Regions from separate parts of the Nocardia mangyaensis genome, predicted to be linked through region 1. Evidence: riboswitches for the same ligand, from Rfam matches in the RefSeq annotation. Region 1 holds a riboswitch; each other region holds the start of a gene.
What was found. A riboswitch is a leader RNA that binds a small molecule or an ion and turns the genes downstream of it on or off. The one in region 1 is predicted to bind cobalamin.
Positions count from the first base shown of each region.

Region 1 (6,037 bases):
GGCGTTGATGCCGAGCAGGCCGGGCCCGGCGAGTGGATTGCGGGTCAGCCCCTGCATCACGGTGCCCGCCAGCGCGAGTGCGACACCCGCGAGCAGTCCCGCGATCGTTCTCGGCAGCCTGATGTAGCGCACGATCCGGTCGCTGTCGGTGCCGCGGAAGTCGGTGAACGCCGCGATCGCCTGATCGAGGGTGAGCGGGTGCGAGCCGATCAGGATCGAGGCGACACAGGCACCGGCGAGCGCGGCACCGGCGACGATCAGGCCGGTGCCGCGAACGGCGCGGGTCACCGATCGAACAGATCGGGGTGAATCAGCTCGGCGACCAGCTCGGTCGCGTGCGCGATCCGCACACCGGCGGCCCGGTCCGCGAACAGGAAGGGGTGGACCACGCCGTTGCGCACGGCGGTCAGATTCGCGAAGGCCGGGTTGCCGACGATCTTGTCGACCTGCGGCTGCCCGTCGGCGCGGGTGTAGGTGGCCTTGCAGCAAGCGCTGGTGAGGATGATGTCGGGATCGCGGGCGATGAGTTCCTCGGCACCGATCTGCACATTGCGGCGCTCGGTGAGATCGGCGAAGGCGTTCACGCCGCCGGCGGCCTCGATGATCTGGGTGATGAAGTCGATGCCACCGGCCGCGGTGTAGGAACCGTCGTCCTTGGGCGTCACGACAGCGACCCGGGGGCGCGGCGCGTTCGCCACGGTCGCGCTGACCGCGGCGATGCGGTCGCTGAGCTCAGCGACCACTTCGTCGGCACGTTCGGAGACGGCCCACAGCGCGCCGAGGTCACGCAGGTCCGCGTAGACATTCTCGAAGCGCACGGTCGAGGGGTCGATCGCCTCGTCGGCGAGTCCGTCCGCGCTGGGGCACAGCGGGCTCACGACCCAGGTCCGGACACCGAGATCGTGCAGGCTCGCGCGGGTGCCGACGCTGTTCTGCGCCGACCGGGCGAATACTCCGTTGAATCCCGACAGCACGAAATCCGGGTTCTGGGCGAGCAGTTCGTCGCGACTCGGCAGCTTCTCGACGTAGGCGGACTTCGCCTGCGCGGCCTCGTACTCGGGCAGCACCGTGGAGTCGAGGTACGCGGTCCCCACGAGCCGGTCGGTGACGCCGAGGGCGTGCGCGATCTCGATCGAGGGCTGGTAGGCGGCGTAGATGCGCTGCGGGGGTGCGTCGACGGTGATGTCGATCCCGCAGTTGGCGCGGGTCACGGCGTCTGCGCCGGTGGCTGCGGGGCTGGGCTGCACACCGCACCCGGTGACGACGATCGCGCAGGCGATCAGCGCGCTGGTACGCAGGCGCGCGAAAACAGAGGGGGTCAAGTGACGGCCTTCCAGGTCCTCGTGGAATGGGTACTACGGGGCCGTGGCCGGTCTCCTGGCTGACGGGATGGTCACGCGACGGATCCACCTTCCCAGGGCACCTGTGCCCCAGTGGCTCCGGCCGACATCTTCTCGGCCGGATCGATCCGTCGCTCCCGATCACAGTGGCGAGGGCCGCACCGGTTTCACACCGATTTCCCGAACACCACGGCTCGACGACTGTACCAAGATCACAACTGGACAGTCGTCTTCCCCCGGGGCATCGCCCGATCAGCGAGGGTCGGGGCAGCGGCCGGAATAGCTGCTGAGCCCGAGGCCGTTGCTCTTCTTGCTGCGGCCCACGGGTCCGTTCTTGGCGGAGCGGACCCAGTTGCCCGCCGTGTCGAGGACCGGCATGCGCTCACTGAAGGCCCGGCTGTACTGCACGGTGCCGTCGACGGTGAGGATGCCCTCGCGGACATCGATATGGGCGACGGTGGCCCAGAAGGAGTTCTTGCCGTTGCCGATCACGACGGTGATCTGGTCGGCATCGGGACCGGGCAGGCCGTCGGGGCCGGGGCGGCCGTAGCGGACGCGGACGCGAGGGTTGCCGAACTTGTCGATGGCGCCCGCGCCGTTGTCGACGGACTGGTAGACGTTGAGCAGCAGGTCGCCGTTCTCGGTGGGGCGCACGATCACCTGCTCGGTGGCGGGCAGGTTGTTGGCGCCGGGGCCGCGGCTGTCGCCCTGGTGGTGCATGAACGGCCAGGTGTTCAGGTCGCCCTGGTGGCCCTTCTCACCGCTGATCACGACGTAGTCGCCGGTGATCTCGTTGCGGCAGAAGAAGTACACGTCGAGGTCACCGGTGCCGAACTGGGTGACGCGGCCGTGCTGGTCGTACTTCGCACCGCGACCGTCCCATTCGAGGCCGACGGTGAGGACGTAGCCGGGGTCGCCCTTGCGCAGGTCGATGCTGGCGCGGCGGCTCGGCGAATCCTTGGTGAGGACGACATCGACCTTGCGGAGGTCGATCGCGGGCGCCGACGCAGGCGGAACCTGATGTGGCGCCGCGGCGTGCGCTTGCTGCTGCGCGCCGTACCGGGGCGGCTGACCGGGGTGTTGCGGCGCACCGACAGGCTGCGGTGGCACGGGGTGTTGCGGCGCAGCAGGTTGCGGTGACGGCGCGGTGGCCTCGGCGGGTTCCTCCTCGACGGAGATCCCGTGCTCGGTCGCGAAAGCGGCGAGCCCCGCGCTGTACCCCTGTCCGACCGCGTCGAGACGCCACCCGCTCCCCCGGCGGTACAGCGCCACGGCCTGCAGCACCGTCTCGGTGTCCAGGCCCGGCGGCACGAAGGTCAACGACTGGCTCGCACCGGCGATCGAGATCCGCAACCCGGTGACCTCACCGAACCGAATGCCCTGCGCCTCGGTGCTACCCGCGATCACGACCCGATGAATGTCGGCCGGCAACGCCGAAAGATCCACCGAGACAACAGCATCGGATTCCATCTGCACGCCGGGCGCCGAGGGATTGTTGAAGAACACGAAATCGGCGTCCGAGCGGACCTTGCCGTCCGCGGTCACCAGCACCGCGGAGACGTCCACCGCCCCCGCCGGAGCGGCGAGGTCGAGCCGCACCGTGTACCGACCATCGACCAGATCGGTCTTCGACCCCTTGGCCACCTCGCCGACGGTTGCCGCTGTCTGGCTCATGACGTGCTCCTACCCCATCCGTCCGCCGACCGTCGCGCCCGAGGATGGACACCGGGGCGACTCCGCTCCTACCGTACCCGGCGTGACGCGACGCCACGCCGCGTCACGCATCCGGCGCGCGATGTCCGCGCGCTTGTCCCGATGGCCAGCGGGGCTCGCTCGCCGGTTGGCCATGATCACAGCGTCGACGCGCAGCGGTAGCGGTGCAGCCCGGTGTGTCGTTCACTGGGTGGCATGGACGTCCGTGCGCTGATCGACCGCAAGCTGGGTCGCCGGGTCTCGGTGATCGTCCCGGCGCACGACGACGAGGACACCGTCGCCGGGGTGGTCGCCTCGGTCCGGCCGCTGCTCGGCGAGCTCGTCGACGAACTGCTCGTGCTGGACGCGGGCTCCACCGACCGCACCGTCGCCCGGGCGCGGGCGGCCGGGGCGTCCGTGTTCACCAGCCAGGAGGCTTTGCCCGAGATCACCCCGCGGCCAGGGAAGGGCGAGGTGCTGTGGCGATCACTGGCGGTGTGTACCGGTGACGTGCTGGTCTTCCTCGACGCCGACCTGGTCGAGCCCAGTCCGCTGTTCGTGCCCGCGCTGCTCGAGCCATTGTTCGACGATCCCGAGATCGCCTTGGTCAAGGGCTACTACCGGCGACCGATGACCAGTGGGTCCGTCGTCGACGCCGACGGCGGCGGCCGGATCACCCAACTCGTGGCGCGTCCCCTGCTCACCGCGCTCGCACCCGCGCTGGCCGAGATCGTGCAGCCCCTGGGCGGCGAATACGCCGCCACCCGCACGCTGCTCGGGGAAATCTCCTTCGCCAGCGGCTACGGCGCCGAGATCGGCATCCTGCTCGACTGCTGGCAACGGCACGGCCTCTCGGCCATCGCCCAGGTCGATCTCGGAGTCCGGGTCCACCGCAACCGGCCGACCCACGAACTCGCGGTGATGAGCAGGCAGGTGGTGGCCACCCTGCTCGACCGACTCGGCATCCGCGACTCCGGGATCGGTCTCGTCCAGTTCTTGCCCGGCGAAACCGGCTGGCAGCGAACACCTTCGGAAGTGAGCCTCGCCGACCGGCCGCCCATGGCACAGGTGATCGCGGCCCGGCGCGAAAGCGCTTGACACACGAGAGGCGCTGACCCGGCGTCGTGCCGGTGCAGCGCCCGTGCCGCGTGAGCTACGCCGAGACCACACCGAAGTCGAGTTTCACCAGCTGGTCGGCGCAGCCGAAGTAGCGATCGTCGTGGGTGATCACGATGACCGTCTTCGCGCGGCGCTTCAGGTCACCGAGGATCTCGTGATAGAAAACGTCGCGGAAGCGCGGCTCCTGATCGGCGGCCCATTCGTCGAAGACGTAGATCTGGCGATCTTCGAGCAGGGCGGTCAGCAATGCCAGGCGCTTGCGCTGCCCCTGCGACAGATCCACCGTCGACAGACGACCGTCCTGCACCGTCACCTTGTGCGCGATCTGCAATTGCTCGAGGTACCGCTGGACCTCGGCATCGATCCCGGGACGGTCGAAGCCCAGGTAGTCTTCGAACAAGTGGAAATCGGTGAACACCGCCGACGAGTTCTGCCGGTACCACTCGATGTTGTGGTGGTCGATTCGCTCCCCGTTGAGCGACAACGACCCCGTGCGCGGCACATACAGACCCGTGATCAGCTTGGCCAGCGTCGACTTCCCGCTGCCGTTGCCGCCGACGATGAACGTGATCTGCCCCGGTTCGAAGACCAGGTCGATCGGACCCAGCCGGAACCCGGAGTCCGCGGACTCGTCGAGCCCGGGCGGCGGGCCCAGCGGCACCGGTCGCACATCGGTCGCGCCGTGATCGACCCAGTTCTTGCCGTTCACATCCGGCTGTGCCGGACCGGGATGCGCGCCGGGATGGTGCCCGCCCGGACGGAGATGCCCGGTGCGCGGTGGCATACCGGGGCGCGGCCGGGGGACGCCGTGCCCCGGAGGGCCATCCGGATGCGGGCCGGGGGGCGGGGGCACCAGCGAGGGCGCCTCCGATCGATACACGTAACTCACGTCGGTCAGTTCCAGCTTGGCCTCCCCCGCCGCCGGACGACCCGTGTACGGCAGCAGTTCCTCGTCGTGCAGGGTCTCCATCGACAGGTTCATCGCCCGGATCTTGGCCAGTGCCACGTCACCGCGCAGCAGATCGGGGATGCGGTGCATGAAGTTCTGCATCGGCATCGCCAAGAACGTGGTGACCAGCACATAGCCGACCATGGTCTCGCGCGGCAGATCCAGCGCCACCGCGATGACGAACAGGATCAGCGCCATCGTCGTCAACTGCAGCGCCTGGCCGAAACCCTGCGCGTAGGAGAACTTCGAACCCGCGTCGGTGTTCTGATCCCGCAGCGTGCCCGCAGAACCGAGCAGGTGCCGGTCCATGAAATCCTGCCGACGGCCCCGGTGCAGTTTCAGTTCCTTGATGCCCAGGGTGACGGCCTGGAACGAACGCAGCAACGCGTCCTCGTTCTCGCGGGCCTCGCGGTAGATCCCGCGCACCCGTTTGAGCACCATCTCGACACACGCGATGCCGATCAGGGTGCCCGCCACCGTCACCGCGAAGATCGGTCCCGACACGATGAACAGGAAAACGAAGCAGCCGATGATGGTCGCCACGTCGACGCAGATCGACGGGATGGCGGTCACCGCCTGTGACAGCGAGCGCACGTCCTCGGTGAGCGTCGCCATCAGGCGGTGCATGCCGAGCCGCTCGAGGTGTTCCAGCGGCGCGGAGACGATTCCGGAGCTCAGGTCACTGCGCAGCCGGTAGATGGCCTCCTGTGAGAGCCGGACCAGCAGCACCTGCGAGAGCACACCGCTGACCAGGATCACCACTCCGGTGAGTCCGAACCGGAGCAGCAGATGATCGGGCTGCGGGCGGGGTGAGACGGCCGCGTTGATCAGCGTCACCAGGTAGGTGTTGGCCACGCCGCAGATCAGGCCCGCGGCGACCACGGCCGCGATCCTGGCCGGTGACAGCGCGGCGAGAAAACGGAGCAATTGCATGACT
Region 1 covers NZ_CP018082.1:3,724,052-3,730,088, forward strand. Annotated here, with positions in the region: gene BOX37_RS16800 (FecCD family ABC transporter permease) at 1-288, opposite strand, end outside; gene BOX37_RS16805 (ABC transporter substrate-binding protein) at 285-1,322, opposite strand; cobalamin riboswitch at 1,351-1,547, opposite strand; gene BOX37_RS16810 (TerD family protein) at 1,593-3,014, opposite strand; gene BOX37_RS16815 (glucosyl-3-phosphoglycerate synthase) at 3,249-4,130, shown strand; gene BOX37_RS16820 (ATP-binding cassette domain-containing protein) at 4,186-6,033, opposite strand.

Region 2 (6,037 bases), 1.1 Mb from region 1:
GCCAGGATGGTCACCGGGCCGGTGAGCATGCCCTTGACGGGCTTGGTGGTCAGCGACTGGGCGTAGCCGATCCACGACAGCGTCATCGGCTCGGGCCGCGAGACATCCCCGAACAGGATCGGCGGGCGCACGCACCGGGTGCCGTAGGACTGCACCCAGCCGTTGTCGGTGGCGGCGAAGCCGTCGAGCAGCTCGGCGAAGTACTGCACCATGTCGTTGCGCTCGGGCTCGCCGTGCACCAGCACGTCCAGACCCAGCTTCTCCTGCAGGGCGATCACGTCGGCGATCTCGGCCTGCATCCGGCGCACGTACTCGGCCTCGTCGATCTCGCCCTTGCGTAGCGCGGCGCGCGCCAGGCGGATCGCCGAGGTCTGCGGGTAGGAGCCGATCGTGGTGGTCGGCAGCACCGGCAGGTCGAGGTGGTCGCGCTGCAGCGCGCGCCGCTCGTCGGCGGGCAGCCGGTTGAGGTCGCGCTCGTCGAGGGCGGCCAGCCGGGTGCGGACCCGCTCGTCGTGCAGGCGTGGATCGGTGCGCCGCGACTCGGCGGCAGCGCGCGCGGCGGCCAGCTCGGCGGCGACCGCGTCGGTGCCCGTGGTGAGGGCGGTGGCGAGCAGGCGCACTTCGGCGACCTTCTCGGCGCCGAAGGCCAGCCACGAGCGCAGCCGCTCGTCGAGCTCGGTCTCGGGGTCCAGCGAGTACGGCACGTGCAGCAGCGAGGACGAGCTGGACACGGCGACCGAACCGGCGCTGCCCAGCAGGGTGCCCAGCGTGCCCAGCGCGGCGTCCAGATCGGTGCGCCAGATGTTGCGGCCGTCGACGACGCCGCCCACGACCAGCTTGGTCGCCAGCGCGGGCAGCACCGCGAGGTCACCGACCTGCGTACCCGCGGTGAAGTCGACCGCGACACCTTCGATGGCGGTGTCGGCGAGGGCGCCGAGCGCGCCGTCGGGGTGGCCGAAATAGGTGGCGACCAGGATCGCCGGACGCCGCTCGCCGCTCGACAGCTCGGTGTAGGTCTCGCGGACCAGCGCGATCTCGGTCTCGGTGAGGTCGGTGACCAGCACCGGCTCGTCGAACTGGACCCACTGCGCGCCCGCGTCGGCGAGCCGGGTGAGCAGGTCGCGATAGAGGGCGACCAGCTCGGGCAGACGGTCCAGCGCCGCGCCGTCGGCAGCCTTGGCCAGCTTCAGGAAGGTGAGCGGGCCGACCACCACCGGGCGGGCCGCGACACCGAGCTCGATCGCCTCGGCCAGCTCGGCCAGCAGCTTGTCCGGGTGCAGCGAGAAGACCGTCTCGGCGTCGATCTCGGGCACCAGGTAGTGGTAGTTGGTGTCGAACCACTTGGTCATCTCGAGCGGGGCCACGGTGTCGGTGCCGCGTGCGGCCGCGAAGTAGCGGTCCAGCGGATCGGCGATTCCGGCGACGCGCCGCGGCAACGCGCCGAGCAGCACGGCGGTGTCGAGCACCTGGTCGTAGTAGGAGAAGGTGCCGACCGGCACCGAGTCCAGGCCGGCGGCCCGCAGCTCGAGCAACTGCGCGCGTCGCAGTGCACGGCCGACGGTGTGCAGGTGCCCGGCGTCGGCGCGACCGGCCCAGTAGGCCTCGATGGCGCGCTTGAGCTCTCGGTTCGGGCCCACCCGGGGCAGACCGAGAACCGTGGCGGTGAAAGGAGTGTGCGAAACAGTCACGGAAGTTTCTCCAGTGCGGTATGGACGGCCGCCACCATGCGGGCAGACGCCAACCGCCGGACCGTCCACTCGACGCGTGCGACACGTGGCGGCAGGTCTGCTGGTGGTCCGCGCGCCCGATCCACGAGGCGGTGGCCGCCGGATACGGCGTATCCGGCACAGTCGGCAGGTCTTCGGACTCGCGGGCACCGGTCGTTGTGCTCGACCGACCTACTGGCCGTCGCTTCCCAAGCCTGCGGCCCAGTGCGTGATGACGGCGGTCGTTCCTGCATACCGCTGCGGGACAGTCCCGGATTCTCACCGGGTTCCCTCTCACCCGGCACCGGGAATCCGGTGCGGGCTTCGACACCGGCGCGGGAGGTCGGGGCTCCGACTCTTCCACCGCGCAGGCGAACCAGCTGCACCTCTCAGCATAGGGCCTCGCCGGGCCGAGGATGACCGGTGCGTCTGGGGCAGTGCCGTGACCTGCGGATTGCCCCGGTCGCGCGAGCACGCACCGGCAAGGGCTCGAAACGGTGAGATGTGACGGTCCGATGAACGCAACTTCGCAGGTGGGCGGGTGTGCGCTGTGAAGAATACGACGAAGCCACCTTGCTGGTGAACCGGCGGTTCGGGGCCGGGTACCGTAGGCCAATGTTCTCGAAAGTCTTGGTCGCCAATCGCGGCGAGATCGCCATCCGCGCCTTCCGTGCAGCCTACGAACTAGGCATCGGAACCGTCGCGGTGTTTCCGTACGAAGACCGCAATTCGGTGCACCGGCTGAAGGCGGCGGAGTCCTATCAGATCGGCGAGCAGGGCCATCCGGTCCGGGCCTATCTCTCGATCGAGGCGATCATCGACGCGGCCAAGAGCGCGGGCGCCGACGCGATCTACCCCGGCTACGGCTTCCTGTCGGAGAACCCCGACCTGGCCGCGGCGTGCGCGCGCGAGGGCATCACCTTCATCGGGCCCACCGCCGAGGTGCTGGAGATGGCCGGCAACAAGGCCACCGCGATCGAGGCGGCACGGGCTGCCGGGCTGCCGGTGTTGAAGTCCAGCGAGCCCTCGGCCGACATCGAGGAGCTGCTCGCGGCCTCCGCCGAGCTCGAGTACCCGATCTTCGTCAAGGCGGTCGCCGGTGGCGGTGGACGCGGTATGCGCCGGGTCGCCGCCCCCGAGCAGCTGCGCGAGTCGATCGAGGCCGCTTCGCGGGAAGCCGAGTCGGCCTTCGGCGATCCCACGGTCTTCCTCGAACAGGCGGTGGTGAATCCGCGCCACATCGAGGTGCAGATCCTGGCCGACCAGCACGGCAATGTGATGCACCTGTTCGAGCGGGACTGCTCCCTGCAGCGCCGCCACCAGAAGGTGATCGAACTCGCGCCCGCGCCGAACCTGGATCCCGCACTGCGGACGCGCATCTGCGCCGACGCGGTGGCCTTCGCCCGCCAGATCGGCTACATCAACGCGGGCACGGTGGAGTTCCTGCTCGACGAGCGCGGCAACCACGTCTTCATCGAGATGAATCCGCGCATCCAGGTCGAGCACACGGTCACCGAGGAGATCACCGACGTCGACCTCGTCCAGTCCCAGCTGCGCATCGCCGCCGGGGAGACCCTGGCCGACCTCGGCTTGAGCCAGGACACGGTCGCCATCCGCGGCGCGGCGCTGCAGTGCCGGATCACCACCGAGGACCCCGCCAACGGTTTCCGCCCCGACACCGGCCGCATCACCGCCTACCGCACCCCCGGCGGCGCGGGTATCCGCCTCGACGGTGGCGCGAACCTGGGCGCGGAGATCGGCGCCTACTTCGACTCGATGCTGGTGAAGCTCACCTGCCGCGGTCGCGACCTGCCCGCGGCGGCCGCCCGGGCCCGCCGGGCGCTGGCGGAGTTCCGGATCCGCGGCGTCACGACCAACATCCCGTTCCTGCTGTCGGTGCTCGACGATCCCGATTTCCAGGCAGGCCGGGTGACCACGTCGTTCATCGACGAGCGCCCGCAACTGCTCACCTCGCGTGGCTCGGCCGACCGTGGCACCAAGATTCTGAGCTACCTGGCCGATGTCACCGTCAACAAGCCGCACGGTGACCGGCCGACGACGGTGTACCCCTATGACAAACTGCCCGCGCTCGACCTGACGGTGCCGCCGCCCGCCGGGTCGCGTCAGCGGCTGCTCGAGTTGGGTCCGGAGGGCTTCGCGCGCTCGTTGCGTGAACAGAAGGCACTCGGCGTCACCGACACGACCTTTCGTGATGCGCATCAGTCACTGCTGGCCACCCGCGTGCGGACCAACGGTCTGCTCGGCGTTGCCGGTCATGTGGCGCGCCTGACGCCCGAACTGCTCTCGATCGAGGCGTGGGGTGGTGCGACCTACGATGTGGCACTGCGCTTCCTGCACGAGGACCCGTGGGAGCGGCTCGCGGCCCTGCGCGAAGCGGTGCCGAACATCTGCTTGCAGATGCTGTTGCGGGGGCGCAACACGGTCGGCTACACGCCCTACCCTGAGCAGGTCACGCGTGCTTTCGTTGCCGAGGCGACCGCGACCGGTATCGACATCTTCCGGATCTTCGACGCGCTCAACAATGTCGACCAGATGCGGCCCGCGATCGAAGCGGTTCGAGAAACCGGCACCGCCGTGGCGGAAGTCGCGCTCAGCTACACCGGTGACCTGATGAACCCGGACGAGTCGCTGTACACCCTCGACTACTACCTGAAGCTGGCCGAGCAGATCGTCGACGCGGGCGCCCATGTCCTGGCCATCAAGGACATGGCGGGCCTGCTGCGTGCCCCCGCCGCCGCGAAACTCGTGACCGCGCTGCGCAGCAACTTCGATCTGCCGGTTCACGTGCACACCCACGACACTCCCGGTGGACAGCTGGCGACGTACCTCGCCGCCTGGCAGGCCGGTGCGGACGCGGTCGACGGCGCGTCGGCGGCCATGGCGGGCACCACTTCGCAACCCGCTCTGTCGGCGATCGTGGCCGCGGCCGCGCACACCGAACACGACACCGGTCTGAATCTGCAGAACGTGTGCGATCTGGAGCCGTACTGGGAAGCGCTGCGAAAGGTCTACGCGCCGTTCGAATCCGGCCTGCCCGCACCGACCGGCCGGGTATACACCCATGAGATTCCGGGTGGTCAGCTGTCGAATCTGCGCCAGCAGGCGATCGCGCTCGGCTTGGGCGACCGGTTCGAGGAGGTCGAGGCGAAATACGCTGCCGCCGACCGGCTTCTGGGGCGTCTGATCAAGGTGACCCCGTCGTCGAAGGTTGTCGGCGACCTCGCGCTGGCCCTGGTCGGGTCCGGTGTCGACATCGAGGACTTCGCCGCCGACCCCGGCCGCTACGACATTCCCGATTCCGTGATCGGCTTCCTGCGTGGCGAACTCGGCACACCGGCCGGTGGCTGGCCGGAACCGTTCCGTAGCAAGGCGCTGGCCGGGCGGAACGAGCCCAAGCCCGAGACCCCGCTGTCTCCGGCGGATCAGGCCGGTCTGGATGGTTCCTCGGAGGAGCGTCGCGACACGTTGAATCGTCTGCTGTTCCCCGGCCCGACCGCGGAGTTCCGTACTCATCGGGAGAAGTACGGCGACACGACCGGGCTGTCGGAGAACCAGTTCTTCTACGGTCTGCGTCGCGGCGAGGAGCACCGCGTGCAGTTGGAGAAGGGTGTCACCCTGCTCATCGGTCTGGAAGCGATTTCCGAGCCGGATGAGAAGGGTATGCGCACGGTCATGTGCATCATGAATGGTCAGTTGCGGCCGGTCGCGGTGCGTGACCGTTCGATTGCCTCGGAGGTGCCGGTCGCGGAGAAGGCGGACAAGAACAATCCCGGCCATATCGCGGCACCTTTCGCCGGCGTCGTCACCGTCGCCGTCGCCGAAGGCGAGCAGATCCACGCGGGTGACACTGTCGGCACCATCGAGGCCATGAAGATGGAAGCCGCGATCACCGCACCGCGCAGCGGCGTCGTGGCCCGGATCGCCACCGCGAAGGTCGCCCAGGTCGAGGGCGGCGACCTGCTGGTGGAACTGGCTGCGCGCGAGTCGGAATGACACGCATCGTCGCGGGAACGGCCGGTGGGCGGCGCCTCGAGGTGCCGCCCACCGGTACCCGGCCCACCTCGGATCGGGTACGCGAAGCCCTCTTCAGCGCCATCGACGCCCGCCTCGACCTCGACGGCGCCCGGGTCGTCGACCTGTACGCGGGCTCGGGCGCGCTGGGCCTGGAAGCGCTCTCGCGCGGTGCCGAACACGCCCTGCTGATCGAGTCCGACCGCAAGGCGGCCGCCGTGGTGCGCGCCAACATCGCCGCGCTGGGCCTGCCCGGCGCGGAACTGCGGGTCGGCACCGTCGGCACCGTCCTCGCGCAC
Region 2 covers NZ_CP018082.1:4,858,245-4,864,281, reverse strand. Annotated here, with positions in the region: gene metE (5-methyltetrahydropteroyltriglutamate--homocysteine S-methyltransferase) at 1-1,688, opposite strand, end outside; cobalamin riboswitch at 1,836-2,044, opposite strand; gene BOX37_RS22095 (pyruvate carboxylase) at 2,322-5,720, shown strand; gene rsmD (16S rRNA (guanine(966)-N(2))-methyltransferase RsmD) at 5,717-6,037, shown strand, end outside.
Region 2: linked by a shared signal. The riboswitch ahead of metE (5-methyltetrahydropteroyltriglutamate--homocysteine S-methyltransferase) and the one ahead of BOX37_RS16805 (ABC transporter substrate-binding protein) in region 1 are both predicted to bind cobalamin.

Region 3 (6,037 bases), 3.3 Mb from region 1:
ATGGCCGGGATCGCGATCACCACGGCCAGGACGTGCACGGCCCGCAGGCTCGCCAGCACGGTGGACTCGGGGGTGTACCCGGCGAACAGCGTGCCGAAATCGTCGGTCGACAACACGACTGCCAGCGGCTCGATGATCAGCGAGACCAGGCCGACCACACCGATACCGACGGTCAGCACCGCGCGCGCGACGCGACTGCCGTTGAGCATGTACAGCGCCACCCCGACGACGGCCAGATAGATCGCGAGCCGGGGCAACAGCCCGGTCGCGGTGGCGCCGAACTCGCCGCCGCCACGCACCGCGCGCAGCAGGCCCTCGGCGACACCGGCGCCGAGCGCGGTCACCAGTCCGGCGAACGCGAGGGTCACCGCGCGGGGGCGGATCGCGCGAACAGCGGGAGCGGAAACGGAAGAGGCAGTGTCGGTCATGACACCGACACTGCCTTTCTCGTATACGCCTCAGGATCACCCTGCGGTAGCGACCTGCTCTGCTACCGGAGTGCTACGCCGAGAAGCGAATTCGGTGAGCGCGGCGAACGCCAGCCCCAGACTCGCCCACAGTGTGGCGGTCTGCGCGAGCGAGGCCACCCGGAACTCCCACAGCAGCGACGCCGGAAAATCGTCGGCCACCTCGTTCACACCGGGCAACACGAGGTAGCCGACCGTGGTGACCAGCACGAACGCCGCCACCCCCGCGATCAACCGGACTGTGCCCAGCTGACTCGCCAGCGCACGGTAGGCCGCGACACCGGCCGTGACCGCGAGCAGACCGAGCACGACGGCGGCCACCCACAGCCAGGTGCGATCGTTGATGGTGTCCGGGTCGCCCACCGCGGGTGGGTTGGCCGGGTACTTGAAGAAGGGCACCGCGACGATCGCCGCCCACGCGAGCACCGCGCCGGTCAACACCAATCGTGGTCCCGAGAGCGTGCTGAACCGCCGGGCGAGATTGATCGCCAGGGCGAACAGCGCGCCGAATGCCATCCCGGCCAGACCGAGCGCGAGGAACTGGCCCGCCTTCTGCCCGGACCGGCTGACCTCCGCCTCGTCGCCGTGGGAGTGCCCCCCGGTGGCTTCTTCTTCGCCGTGACCGTGCTCTGCCGGAGCGGCGGCCTCTTCGATGGCGATCGCGGCGTCGATCCTGGGCTCGCCGACGAAATAGCCCACCGAGGCGGCCAGCAGGCCGGCGATCAGACCGGCCAGCAGGCCGCGCAACAGCAGGGTCTTCAGTGAATCGGTCAGTGGCACGGGACGCCCAGCAGATGACGTCCGTCGTGCATCAGCTCGTGCAGGAACATCCCGCTGCGCGAGACGGCCCCCTGATCGAAACCGACCAGGTACAGCGTGAGCAGAGCGAGCAGAACGACACCGACCGTGACGAGCACGGTTGCCAGGTTGTCGAGGCCGGTGTCCCGGCTGGGTGAATGCGCGATGGCCATTCGGTCCTCCTCAGGGATACGCGTCCCATGGTCGAGTGTGGTGCGCGGGTGCCGGTGTCTGGCTCTCCGGCACCGGGGACCCGGTACGTGGATGACAGTGGCGCGACCGCTCCGGATTCACACCGGATTACCGCGCACCCTCGCGTATGTTCACTCGAACTGTGACAGTCGCCCTGCGTCTGGTCAATACGACCGCGCGCGTGTCCAGCGGAAACGCCGCTATCAGCCCTTGGCTGGGACGTCGAGGACGACCTCGAACTCGAGCAGCGAGGCCCCGGTCGACACCGGCTTGGGCCGCTCGCCCTCGCCACCGTTGCCGGCGTGCGCCGCCCGCGCCGGACCATCGCGCCACGCGGCGAAGGAATCCTCGGAATCCCACTGCGTCACCACGAAATACCGGTTGTCACCGGCGACCGGGCGCAGCAGCTGGAAACCGAGGAAACCGGGGGAGTTCTCCACCGCGTGCGCACGCGCGGCGAATCGCTTCTCCAGCTCCGGGCCGGCACCTTCGGGAATCTCGATCGCATTGATCTTCACAACAGCCATGACCCGACAGTATCTGCGCGCGTTCGAGCGCGGGGCGCGCGGCCCTGACAGGCGTCGAGCACGCAGATCAGCAACCCGGACAGCACGCGTTCTCCGGCACAATCGGCAGGGTGTTGTACGACGAAGGGGGCACCGGCGCCCCGATCCTGCTCCTGCACGGCTTGATGGGCAGCGCGCGCACCTGGACCGATCAGTTGCCGTGGCTGCGCGCGCACGGGCACCTCTACACCGTCGATGCCGCCGGGCATGGTCGCGTCCCGCCCGCCGAGCTCACGACCGAGGCGTTTGTCGCCGATCTGGCCGAGCTCACCGCCGAGATCGGTGAACCGATGGTGATCGTCGGGCACTCGATGGGCGCGCTGCACGGTTGGGTCTTCGCCGCCACCCACCCCGATCGGGTGCGTGCCCTCGTCGTCGAGGACATCGCCCCCGATTTCACCGGCCGCACCGCCGCGCACTGGGCCGCGCTCATCCACTCCTGGCCTCAACCGTTCCCCGACGAGCAGGCGATGCTCGACTACTTCGGCCCGGTCGCGGGCCGCTACTTCCTGCGCGCGTTCACCAGCGCCCCCGACGGCTACCGGCTCCACGGCGCGGTCGACACGTTCCGCGCGATCTCCGAGGAGTGGGGCACCCGCGATTTCTGGACCGAATGGAAGTCGCTCACGGTGCCCGCCCTGCTCATCGAGGGCGAGCACACCATCACCCCGCCGGGGCAGATGCGGACCATGGCCGAGGTCCATCCCGACGCGGAGTACGTGCGCATCGCGGGGGCCGGCCACCTCGTGCACGACGAACAGCCCCAGGCATACCTCGAGCACGTCACCTGCTTTCTGAACCGCGTCCTCCCGTAGCGTCGGCCCTCGGTCAATCCGCGCCGCCCTCGCCCGCGAGAGCGAAGAGGCCGTCGTCGGTTTGCTCGATGAGGCCGTCGACGAGGAGTGAGTCGAGGGCGCGGGCGCGTTGGCCGGGGTCGCGGGTCCACGCCAGGTCAAGGCGGATCTGCTCGACGGGGCCGCTGGCCGCGCGCAGGACGTCGAGGAGCCGTCCGCGCGCCTGGCGGTCGGTGCCCTCGTACTTCTGCACCTTGCGGGCCACCGCGGCTGCCGGACGACCCGCGTCGACCCACGCGCAGTTCGGCAGTGGGCACTGTGCGCAGCGGGGATTGCGGGCCGTGCAGACCAGGGCGCCCAGTTCCATCAACGCCGCCGAGAACTTCGCGGCGTGCGGTACGTCGGTGGGCAGGAGCGTCTCGGTCTCGGCGAGATCGCGCGCGGCAGGATTGCCCGGCTCGCGTCCGTGCACCGCCCGCGCGACCACCCGTCGAACATTGGTGTCCACCACGGGAACTCGCTGACCGTAGGCGAAGCAGGCCACCGCACGGGCAGTGTAGGCGCCGATGCCGGGCAGGCTCAGCAGCACGTCGACATCGGTGGGGACCTCGTCGCCGTGTTCGGTGGCCAGCACCCGCGCGCACTCGTGCAACCGCAGCGCCCGTCGCGGATAGCCGAGCTTGCCCCACGCGCGCAACACCTCGGCCTGCGAGGAGGCCGCCATCGCCGAGGGCACCGGCCAGCGCGCCACCCACTCGCGCCAGATCGGCTCGACCCGGACCACCGGAGTCTGCTGCAGCATGATCTCGCTCATCAGGATGTGCCACGCGCTGGCTTCGGGGCCGCGCCACGGCAGGTCGCGCCCTGTGTCGGTGAACCAGTCAACGAGGACGTCCGCGTCGATACTCACTGTTTCCGTTCCGCCTCAGCCAGGCTCTCTTTGCCGACGCGTAACGCGGCGGACTCGCTGGTAACCATCGGCCTGTGCACAATGGTCGGTATGCCTGGTTCAAATCCGATAAGCGCCTGGAAGTCGCTGCGCGAGGGCAACGAGCGCTTCGTCAACGACACCCTGCTGCATCCTAGCCAGGGCGCCGCCGACCGAGCCAAGCTCGTCAGCGGTCAGCACCCCCACGCGATCCTGTTCGGCTGCGGTGACTCCCGAGTCGCCGCCGAGCTGATCTTCGACCAGGGCCTCGGCGACATGTTCGTGGTCCGCACCGCGGGTCATGTGGTCGACAGCTCGGTGCTCGGCTCGATCGAATACGGCGTCGAGGTGCTCAACGTTCCGCTGATCGTCGTGCTCGGCCACGACAGCTGCGGCGCTGTGAAAGCCACCATCGATGCGCTCGACGGCGGCGAGGTCCCCGGCGGCTTCATCCGCAGCGTGGTCGAACGGGTCACCCCGTCGATCCTCATCGGTCGCCGTGAAGGGCTCACCACCATCGACGAATTCGAGGCACGCCACGTCGAGGAGACCAGCCGTCTGCTCATGCAGCGGTCGATGATCATCTCCCAGCGCGTGGCCACCGGCCAGTGCGCCATCGCCAGCGTCACCTACAAGCTCGCGGACGGGCGGGTGCACCTGCGCCGGACGGTCGGCAATATCGGCGAGGTGGTCTGAACCGGACGAACCAGTCGGGTTCAACGCCGACACGCCGAGGTCATCGAGCGCACGTCCCCGCGCTGCGCTTACCGTTGAGGCGTGCTGGAACCGAATGGACCGCTACCACCGGAGATCTACTGGCGTCGCCGGGCACTCGCCATCGGCGTCATCGTCGTCGCGCTCGCACTGGTGATCTGGCTCGTCACGCTGGTCGCGCGCGGTGGCGACTCCTCCGGCGACCCCGAGGCCGCCGCGACGACGTCGTCGTCCACGACCGCCACCACGTCGTCGGCGTCGAGCAGTACGAGCGAGGCCAGTGCCTCGGCGACACCGAGTGAGTCGGCCACACCGACCACCGATCCCGACGGACCACCGGCAGAGCCGTGTACCGATCAGTCGCTGGCGTTGAAGGTGACCATTGGCCAGCCCACCTATCGGGTGGGTGACCAGCCCAGCTTCGGCACGGTCATCACCAACATCTCCGCCACGCCCTGCGCCCGCGATCTCGGCGCGGGCCCGCAGTTCCTCGTCTACACCCTCGACGGCCAGCGCCGGTTGTGGGCGAGCGAGGACTGCAATCCCGCCGGTCCGCCGGAGATGAAGACGCTCGACGCCGGTGAGCAGCTGTCGTACAAGGGCACCTGGTTCGGCACTACCTCGCAGCCCGAATGCGCCGGCGACCGACTCCCGGTCCCCGCGGGCGCCTACATGGTGGTCGCTCAACTCGGCGCCATCCGCAGCGCCGCGGAGCCTTTCAACCTGGCGGAATAGTTGGAGCGCTGGCGCGCTCGAGTCGCGGCCCCTGGCCCGGCCGCGACCGGCCGACTTCGTCGGCCGCCGCTCCTCGGGGTCGCGGGTGCGGGGCTGGGAGTGCGGTCATGGCGGACTCAGGTGGTGCCGGGTGCGCTGGGAGTGCGGTCATGGCGGACTCGAGGTATCCGACCTCGTGACGGTTGCTGACCGGGTGCGCGCGCATTGTCCGGGTGCGCCGTAGGTCACATGTTCAGGTTCGGTGGATTTGCAGAGTTCGCAGGATGGGGCCGGGTGTCAATGGCTATTGGCGCGGAAATGGCGTGACAGCGCGGAATTCGGGGTTTGCCGCGGCTATTCCACGCCGACCGGTTCGCGGGGTGCGCGAGATTTGCGGAGTTCGGCCAGGCGTAGCGCGGAACGCAGGTCGCTCACCTCGTGGATACGCATCGAGCCGATCTTGGTCTTCTCCGAGCCGGGCGGGACGAGCGCGGTGGTGAAACCCAGTCTCTCGGCCTCGGCCAGGCGCCTGGTGAGCCCGGTGACCTTGCGAACCTCACCGGCCAGACCCACCTCGCCGAGGATCACCCAGCCCGCGGGCAGCGCGATGTCGGCCTCGGCGGAGGCGATGGCGAGCGCGATGGCCAGATCGGCGGTCGGTTCGAGCAGACGCATCCCGCCGACCGTGGCGGCGTACACGTCGTGCTTGCCGAGAAACACCCGTCCCCGGCTCTGCAGCACCGCCAGCACCATCGCCACGCGGTTGTAGTCAAGACCGCTCACCGCCCGACGCGGCTGCGGGATCTCGGTCTTGACGGTCAGCCCCTGCACCTCGGCGACGAGCGGGCGTTTACCGTCCATCGC
Region 3 covers NZ_CP018082.1:436,502-442,538, forward strand. Annotated here, with positions in the region: gene BOX37_RS01965 (hypothetical protein) at 1-428, opposite strand, end outside; gene BOX37_RS01970 (CbtA family protein) at 465-1,247, opposite strand; gene BOX37_RS01975 (CbtB domain-containing protein) at 1,238-1,438, opposite strand; cobalamin riboswitch at 1,471-1,623, opposite strand; gene BOX37_RS01980 (antibiotic biosynthesis monooxygenase family protein) at 1,661-1,984, opposite strand; gene BOX37_RS01985 (alpha/beta fold hydrolase) at 2,095-2,838, shown strand; gene BOX37_RS01990 (HhH-GPD family protein) at 2,852-3,727, opposite strand; gene BOX37_RS01995 (carbonic anhydrase) at 3,818-4,441, shown strand; gene BOX37_RS02000 (hypothetical protein) at 4,523-5,194, shown strand; gene radA (DNA repair protein RadA) at 5,528-6,037, opposite strand, start outside.
Region 3: linked by a shared signal. The riboswitch ahead of BOX37_RS01975 (CbtB domain-containing protein) and the one ahead of BOX37_RS16805 (ABC transporter substrate-binding protein) in region 1 are both predicted to bind cobalamin.